Regions from separate parts of the Nitrosococcus watsonii C-113 genome, predicted to be linked through region 2. Evidence: predicted binding sites of a transcription regulator. Region 2 holds the regulator's gene; each other region holds the start of a gene.
What was found. The regulator sigma-54, encoded in region 2, starts transcription at its own class of promoters, with help from an activator protein. The targets are predictions, from matches to a motif close to TGGCANGNTNCNTGCTT.
Positions count from the first base shown of each region.

Region 1: NWAT_RS04535 (flagellar basal body-associated FliL family protein) is a predicted target of sigma-54. The motif match lies at 945-961, and genes of this name have one in related genera.
Region 3: NWAT_RS04335 (PEP-CTERM sorting domain-containing protein) is a predicted target of sigma-54. The motif match lies at 1,438-1,454, and genes of this name have one in related genera.
Region 4: NWAT_RS17070 (EDSAP-1 family PEP-CTERM protein) is a predicted target of sigma-54. The motif match lies at 894-910, and genes of this name have one in related genera.

Region 1 covers NC_014315.1:962,822-965,026, forward strand. The annotation lists gene NWAT_RS04530 (UDP-glucose 4-epimerase family protein) at 1-765, shown strand, start outside; gene NWAT_RS04535 (flagellar basal body-associated FliL family protein) at 1,009-1,524, shown strand; gene fliM (flagellar motor switch protein FliM) at 1,529-2,205, shown strand, end outside.
Region 2 covers NC_014315.1:306,426-308,630, forward strand. The annotation lists gene hpf (ribosome hibernation-promoting factor, HPF/YfiA family) at 1-286, opposite strand, end outside; gene NWAT_RS01455 (RNA polymerase factor sigma-54) at 316-1,764, opposite strand; gene lptB (LPS export ABC transporter ATP-binding protein) at 1,842-2,205, opposite strand, start outside.
Region 3 covers NC_014315.1:912,234-914,438, forward strand. The annotation lists gene NWAT_RS04330 (efflux RND transporter periplasmic adaptor subunit) at 1-1,006, opposite strand, end outside; gene NWAT_RS04335 (PEP-CTERM sorting domain-containing protein) at 1,463-2,205, shown strand, end outside.
Region 4 covers NC_014315.1:1,972,528-1,974,732, forward strand. The annotation lists gene NWAT_RS17070 (EDSAP-1 family PEP-CTERM protein) at 1-735, opposite strand, end outside; gene NWAT_RS08750 (hypothetical protein) at 1,475-1,663, opposite strand.

The DNA.
Region 1 (2,205 bases), 660 kb from region 2:
GGGGTGGAGGGGACGAAAGAACTTCTGAGACGAGCTGTAAGGGCTGGAGTTAAACGATTTATTTTTGTGAGTAGCGTCAAAGCCATGGGTGAGGGAGGAAGCAGTCATCTTGATGAGGCTAGTCCAGAACTCCCCCAAACTGCCTATGGTCGAGGGAAGCTAGCTGCTGAACGGGTGGTGCTAGAGGCAGGCCGTACCTACGGTATGCATGTTTGCAACTTGCGCCTTCCCATGGTTTATGGCAGTGATGGCAAGGGGAATCTCCCCCGGATGATGGCCGCGATTGAGCGAGGATGGTTTCCACCACTGCCGGAAGTGAAAAACCGCCGTTCCATGGTGCATGTCAATGATGTTGTGCAGGCGCTATTGCTCACAGCCGAAAATCCCAAGGCGAGCCACCAAACTTATATCGTGACGGATGGTTGTACTTATTCCTCTCGCCAAATTTATATATTGCTTTGCCAAGCATTAGGCCGTTCTATTCCGGGGTGGCGTTTTCCGGCCGGGTTGCTGCGAATGATTGCTAAAGCGGGGGATTTTGCCGGGTGGGTTCTCAAGAGGGAAGTACCTTTGAATTCCCACGTATTATACAAGTTAATGGGTTCGGCATGGTATAGCTGTGCCAAAATACAAAGAGAACTCGGTTATCGTCCTCGGTATTCCCTAGAAACGGCATTGCCTGAAATCCTTAAAGCTCTTTGCTTAGCAACCCTTCACCAAAGATCGTTGGCATTGACTCCTGATAGGAGGGAAGAGGGGAAGTGAACCTAGAAAGCAATTTCCCGTACTCTTCCACCTCCCGTATTAAGGTGGGAAGATAGCCATTACTGAGCGTCAATTTTTTGCCAAACCGCTTTTGTCATTAATCGCCATTTATTTGGCGGCCACCAGGTACTTTACGGCAAGTTATTTAAATTAATACGTTTTTCTGCTATTGGAAGAGATGGTATGGGGCTTGCTTACATTAAGAATAAATAATTCTTAGTTGTAAGCAGAGGAATAAACCCCATGGCTGAAAGCGATACCTTGGATGCGGAAACCGGGAATGGTGGAGGCTCCAAAAAATCCCTGATTATTCTCATTTGCGCCTTGCTTATCCTCCTGATAATAGCGGTGGCGGGGGCTTTGTACCTAACTGGCGTGATAGGCCCGCAGGTGGCTACTAACGAGGTTTCCGCAGCCGCTAAGGTATCTAGCCAGCCCGCTATCTATCATTCTCTAGACCCTGTTTTCGTCGTTAATTTCCAGCACCAAAGCCAGCACCGGATACGCTTTCTCCAGACTAAAATGGAGGCTATGGCTCGCGATCAAGAAGTCATTGATGCGTTGAAAACGCACATGCCTGCTATTCGTAATACGCTGCTGCTTCTACTTAGCCAACAGGACTACGAAACGGTGCGTACCCTGGAGGGTAAAGAACGGCTGCGGGAGGCAGCACGGGAGGAGATTAATCTAATTTTGGAGGCCCAAGCGGGCGTCTCCGGCGTGGAGGCCGTCTTTTTCACTGGCTTCGTAATGCAGTAAAGCCATGGCTGCTACTGATATTCTTTCCCAAGATGAAGTGGATGCCTTGCTTTCCGGTATTGCCGGTGGTGGGGGTGAAGACGACCCACGGGTTCTGGGACATGAAAAGACGATTCGTCCTTACGATTTTAGCAGTGAAGACCGTATCGCTAGGGCTTATGTTCCCCTGTTGGAAATGATTAACGAGCGTTTTGCACGCCAATTTCGCCTCAGTTTATTTAACCTGTTGCGGCGGGCGACCGAGGTTACGGTGGGAGGAGTGCAGGTGCTCAAGTTTTCTGAGTATCTTCATACCCTCTTTATGCCTACCAGCTTAAATCTAGTGCAGATACATCCTCTCCGGGGGGCGGGCTTGTTCGTATTTGATCCTAAATTGGTATTTATGCTGGTAGATCGGTATTTCGGCGGTTCTGGGGAATTTTATAATCGCCTTGAAAACCGTGAATTTACCCCTACCGAGATGCATATTATCCAGTTGGTTTTAGAAAGAACCTTTACTGATCTAAAGCAGGCTTGGGAGCCGGTGCTGGCAATAAATTTTGAGTATTTACAGACGGAGTTTAATCCCCGGCTTGCCACCATTGCTAGCCCCAGTGAGATAGTAGTGGTTTCCACCTTTCATGTGGAGTTTGAGGGAGGGGGCGGAGAATTTCACATCGCCTTGCCCTATACCCTACTGGA
Region 2 (2,205 bases):
GATGGTCGGTTAGCTTTTCCCGGTGTTTTTTTATTTGCCGATCTAGTTTGTCTGTCAGATCATCTATGGCTGCATACATATCCTCATCCTCAGCAGAGGCGAATACATTGGCGCCACTAAGATGCAGGGTTGCTTCCGCTTTCTGCCTCATTTTTTCTACACTGAGGACTATATGAAGGTGAATCAATTGGTCAAAGTGGCGTTCTAAACGCTCGCACTTATTTTCTATATAGTTGCGTAGTGCTTGCGTAATCTCAATGCGATTGCCAGTGATATTGACTTGCATGGGCTGCTCCCTATTTTGTTTGCCGTTATCTAGATCAAGCGTTTTCGCTCGTTGGAAGGGGGTATGCTTAGGTTTTCCCGATATTTGGCAATAGTACGCCGTGCCACTTTGATGCCTTGTTCGGCCAGGGTTTGGGCGATTTTACTATCGCTTAGAGGTTGGCGAGGTTTTTCCGCAGCGATTAATTTCTTGATAAGAGCACGGATAGCCGTTGCGGAGCACTCTCCCCCACTGCTGGTAGCCACATGGCTGGAAAAAAAGTATTTTAGCTCATAAATTCCCCGTGGAGTATGCATGTATTTGTTGGTGGTGACCCGAGAAACCGTAGATTCATGCATGGAGACCGCTTCCGCAATATCGTGTAACACTAAAGGACGCATGGCTTCTTCACCGTGCTCCAAAAAACCCTGCTGCCGCTCAACAATACAACAGGTGACTTTAAGTAAGGTTTCATTGCGGCTGTGCAGGCTTTTAAGAAACCAGCGGGCTTCTTGGAGTTGGTTTTTGAGATAGCTGTTAGCGAGACTATCGTCAGCCCGTTTAATAAGACTAGCATATTGAGCATTGACCCGTAAGCGCGGGGCGGTATCGGGATTAAGTTCGACTTGCCAACAGCCTTTGTGTTTAGTGACATAGATATCAGGTACGACGTATTCGGTTTTACTCGGCTGTATTTGATGACCCGGCCGCGGATTGAGCGATTGAATTAAATGGATAACTGCTTGTAGTTCTTGTTCCGATAATTTCATCACCCGCATCAATTGCATATAGTCCCGTTTCCCCAGTGTTATGAGATGTTGGGATAGGAGCAGTTTGGCTTCTTTTAGCCAAGGGGTAGTGGGAGGATACTGTTTCAGTTGTAGCAACAGACACTCAGCTAAGTCACGTGCGCCAACCCCAGAAGGCTCGAAATTCTGTATCTGGTGCAATATGGTTTTGATTTCATCAAGCTCGACCTCTATGTCCTTTCCTAGGCTTGCTTGTATTTCTTCGAAGGTACTGCATAGATAGCCTTCTTCATTAATCGAATCGATAATAGTGGCTGCGATGGCAAAATCTTTCTCGTTGGTGGTAGCCAAATGTGCCTGCCATAGCAAGTGTTCTTGCAAGGTTTCTCCCCCCTTGTCCTGATTTTCTAGATCGGGTGAGGATTCGCTTCCAGAGGTACCCGGCAACGGTGAGCTGTCATAGATATCGTTCCAGTTAGTGTCTACGGGTAATTCCTCTGGGATTGTCTCTTGGGCCAGTGAAGCTGTTAGCTCACTGCCTTCAGGATCAAGAACTTCGTTCTTTAAGCCATCGGTTTCTAAAGGCTCCTGCCTCTCTTCGTTTTGCTCAAGCAGTGGATTAGACTCTAATGCCTGTTGGATCTCAGTTTGCAGTTCCAAGGTTGAAAGCTGCAGCAAACGAATGGCTTGCTGCAACTGGGGCGTCATCGTTAGTTGCTGCCCAAGGCGTAATTGAAGAGATGTTTTCATGCCTGAGATTTGCCTGCCATTATACTGCAATCTATCTTACGATATATTATTTAGCAAGAAACATACCATAATAGAAGTTAAAGATAAAAATTGTACCCCAGATACACTTCCTTTACTCGCTCGTTATCAAGGATTTCCTGGGGCTTACCTTTAGCAATTACTTCACCTTCATTAACAATGTAAGCATATTGGCAAATTCCCAAGGTTTCCCGGACGTTGTGATCGGTAATCAAAACACCAATCTCTCGTTCTGTTAAGTGTCTAATAATACCCTGAATATCGAGCACTGAAATAGGATCAACACCAGCAAAAGGTTCGTCTAGCAGTATAAACTGTGGTTCCACCGCCAGCGCACGAGCAATTTCAACACGCCGCCGCTCTCCGCCTGAGAGGCTCATGCCCAAGGTATTTTTTATATGGGTGATATTGAGTTCGCGCAAT
Region 3 (2,205 bases), 610 kb from region 2:
TATAGGGTTTTTGCTCTCGGGGGGATAAGGGCTTGGAGAGAAAGGCGACCCGAGCGCTCATATCCGGCAGAATACGATCATCCAGATCGACAAAGCTGACCTTGACCAAAATGGTGGCCTTGGTGCGGTCCACGGTCGGGACAATCATGTGAACCCGACCCCGGAAACGTTCCCCTGGCAGGGCGTCAAGTTGGATTTCGCAGGGTTGATTAACTTTGACCTGCATTAAGTTGGATTCTGAGACGTCGGCTTCCACCTGCAGGGTGCGCATATCCGCCATGGAGGCTACGGCTCCTTTGGATTCGATGGTGGAGGAGAAGGGCGCCACCACATCCCCGAGATCGGCATATTTCTCCAGGATAACGCCATCAAAAGGTGCGCGAATAAGAGTATATTCCACTGCTACCTTGGCTTCTTGATAGCGCGCCTGGGCCGCTAGAATATTCGCTTTGGCGCTTTGGACTGCAGCGCTGGCTTTATCATGACGAGCTACGGCGGTGTCGTAAGTCTCGCGGTTGATAAACTTTTTATCAACCAGGGCCTTGGCCCGTTTCAAGGCAAGCGTGGCATCCTTAAGCTCAGCCTGGGCCTCTAGGAGCCCAGCACGGGCCACGGCGACATTGGCTTGTGCCTGCTCCTTGCTTGCCAGAACATCCTGGTTTTCCAGACGGGCAATAATATCGCCTTTTTTTACATGATTCCCTTCTTCTACTTCTAGGACTTCTAACCGGCCCGTGGCTTTGGAGGCAATATCAGCCTTAGTTTGGGGGACCACATAACCGGTGGCGTTGAAGAGGGTATATTCCTGGGCCGGATAGCTAAGCGATACGGTTCCTATGGCCACCTCGGTCCTTGAGTTAAAGACGCCAGGAAAAGCTAAATAAATGACTGCAATCCCGGCGAGTAAAGCGATAAAAAGAAGCCACCCTTTGTGGCGGACTTTAGTAGCTGGAGAAGATTTCTTTTGGGGGGTGCGATGAATTTTTAGTTTATCCAATGCTTCCATGGGGCTGTGGGCGCTTCGCTTTAAACTAGAAAGAATGTTGTAATTTTTTTCGGATCGCGATTATAAGCGCTAGCAGAAGCCGGCGAGTACCCACATTTACCAGCCAGGCAGGGCGCCGCCTGGATCAAGATACACGGCATAAGTGGCCCAGTTGCGAAATAAAGAAAAATAACGATGTTCTCATCAAAGAGTTGATGAGAACATATGCGCTCTTGAAGGCTACCTTCTACAGGTATCTGGAAACCGAAGCAGCCTGGATTTTCTAAACTCAAGTTTTTTACAACAGTGCCCTAAAAGCTCCATCTTGGATAGTACCCGAAACAAAATAATCTACCAGGTTAATGTCAATTGCTTTTACAAATACAGCCTTTTATAGAAGAAAAAACTTTTATCAAACTAATAAATTCCTGAAATTATAGCGATTAATTTTACGGCACAATATTTGCATATCAATTATTGCTACCTAATTATGATAAAAAATTAATACGGAGAAAATTAGTAATCTGTCTATTTCAGGGTTACTCTTCAGGGACATTAGCAGCGTTAATTGAAGTAAGCTTTTCAGGGAACGCAGAGGATAGCGGGGGAAGCATTGATTTTCTTCCTGGTGAAACCTTTAGTGGGTCTTTTATCTTCGACACGGGGCTGGCGGAGATATCGGAGCCCAACTCCAATGCCGGCATCTTTCAAGAAATTGGGAACCCTCGCGACGGTCATAGCGGTCTAATTTCTGCCAATCTTACAACTTCCCGCGGATCTGTTAGCTTTGATCGTTCAGATGCGCCGCGATCACATGATTCGATAGGGCTCATAACTGAGCAGATACCATTGTCCACTTCTGCAGGGAAAATAGGACAAACTTTTTTAACGTGGGTAACTACTGGTAATCAATTCAGACCAAACAATTACTTTTCCGGTAGCATAGATGGTAACTCTTCACCGTTTGAGATAATTCTTACACTGGACTCTATTGGTGATAAAGATATGTTTTTTTCCGATCCCCACCACTTGCTTTCACTCAGCCTTCCACCAGCTAACCCACCTGGCTTCCCAGGCGGTCTTCACCCACCTAAGTTTTCAGGCGGCCTGGTGTCCGTGAGGTTCCAGCAAGGTGGGGCTACGGGCTTGGCTTTTGGTAACACTGATCCATTCACTATAAGTCTTGTTGGTAACAATGGCGGGTCATCTGGTAATGGCGG
Region 4 (2,205 bases), 1.7 Mb from region 2:
AAAACCGTCCACAGACTCAGTGCCGCCCATAATTCCGTTGTTAACTACTCCGTCGGGAGACCAGTTAAAAACCGTCGCATTAGTCCCTAGATCTTTAATGGTAATGCTAAAGGCGTAGGAGGCTTGGGCTGCCGTCTGCGGCTGGTGGAGAAACGCATCTAGCCTTCCGTGCCCATCAAACTGGAAGTCAAAAGCATCATCTTCAGCTAAACTAAATTTAAATGTAGTAGTCGTACCGACAAAGGAACCTGAAGCCCCGCTCGCCGACTGATTGAGCTGCACCTCCGCAACGGTATTTGCATCCGCGCTATTGGATACCCCACCAGGCACTCCGCTAATGATGGCACCCTCCAGTAAGGAATCAGCCCGAGAGAAGTGAGAAGTAGAAGCGGGTAGCCCGCCATTTTGTTCAGAAAAGTCGTTTTGACCAATACCAGCACAATCAGGCCCCGTGCAGGCCATACCAACATCAGCGTTTCCCTGAAGCGGGCCTACCGCGTTCGGTCCGGCGCCTGGATTCCCCGTAAGCGAAGCCTGCGAAGTACCGGTGTTCCCAATATTGATCGGGTCGAAATCACCGAAATCCCATTGGTTGCCAGCATTATTAAAAATCTGGAAATCACTAATTTCTAGCGAAGAATAAGCCAATGCCCCTGCCTGGACGGTTCCCGCCATTCCTAGACTTAACGCCGCTCCGCCGATAGTTAAGAGAGTTTTCTTTTTAAAAGCTTTCATAGCCTTGCTCCTTTAAATCCTTAAAAATAATTTGATAGGGCTTCAATATATTCACAACATCTACCTAGCTATGAAGAAGGATATCAGTTTCCTTCTGGTAGCTAGGTAAGCTTAAAATTACCTTTAACCTACTGATAATTATCATCGCAATTAACATTATACAAAAATCGTTCCAATAAATTTTTATTCTTATTTTTCATAAATTTACGAAGCATAATGGGTTCAAATATATCGTGTATAGGGAAAAAATGTAAAAATATATGACATTACAATTCCCGGAAAAAAGCTATCTATCCAAACAGGAATTTATTTTCCTTCCGCCAAACTGTTAGCAGGCTATTTGTGCTGGAATTCGTAACAGATACCTTGAAGTTCTCCATGGATGGTGAACGCCCTCCAGCGAGAGTACCTGCCTGCCTGCAGCAGACAGGCAAAATGAAACGGAGCCTCAAACGCAAGGGCCTTATTAATTGCTTTTCACCATGAATTCGCGCCAGTCTTCTTCCCCTGTTACCAAAAGCGTAACCTACCAGCGGGAGGCTAGGAAGTAATGCGCCCTCGAGGGTGGCACCAAACTGACGGCCTTGTGGCCTAAATCGTAGCCAGCCTAAAGGACCCGTTGAAGCGCGAATTCTCCAGGCTGATAAAGTTTTCAAAAATGAAATGACTATCAGTCATGGCGAAACTTTAATAGTATAAACTACTACTTTACAAGAGAACATGATTAAGCGCCGCGCCATCAATATCGATCAACGTAGGGAGTCTCGGTATCCCGCTCGACCTTAGAAAAGTGGCTGGTAGTAGCTCTCAGTGGAATACCCTGGCTGATGACGTGCTCAGCATGGCTTTGCAGCAGACGCTGCGTGACCAGCAGCAAGCCTTCAAGAATTTTTGAGGCAAAAGCGAACCCACTATACCCGAGCTTCAAGTCTAGGGACAAGCGCCAGTCAGTTCGGATGACCCAGGTGACATTTTGCTATTGTGTGATGGACACTGTTCATCGCCAAATCGAAAGCCCCGCTGCTAGTACACTGGAGTCGCAGGCTGTCGTCAACGCTGCCGAGTATCAGGATCTTACTCGACCAAGCCAGTCGCTGCTTCATCTCGTACCGATATAAATTCAATGTCCAACTCAAAAACTTGTTCGCGGCCAGCGGCTGTATGCCAAGATCGCTGATTACCGGTATAACTACACCCATATCAACTCATTCGCCGCCTAATCAATGAGACCTCAGTGATTGCGGTACATAGGGTATCGTAATATGAATACCATACAAAATACCTAAAACTACTGGGCTAGCGGGACTAGCCTATGGAGCGGCCGGAACGGGGGCAAGCACCAATATTAATATAACTATCCTTCTAAGCAAAGATAGTCGGAGATTACAGCAAGGACACCTTGAGCCTGCATTAACCGCAGGATGGTTAAGGAATAGGCAGGCACCAGTACCGGCAAATTCCAAGTATGTA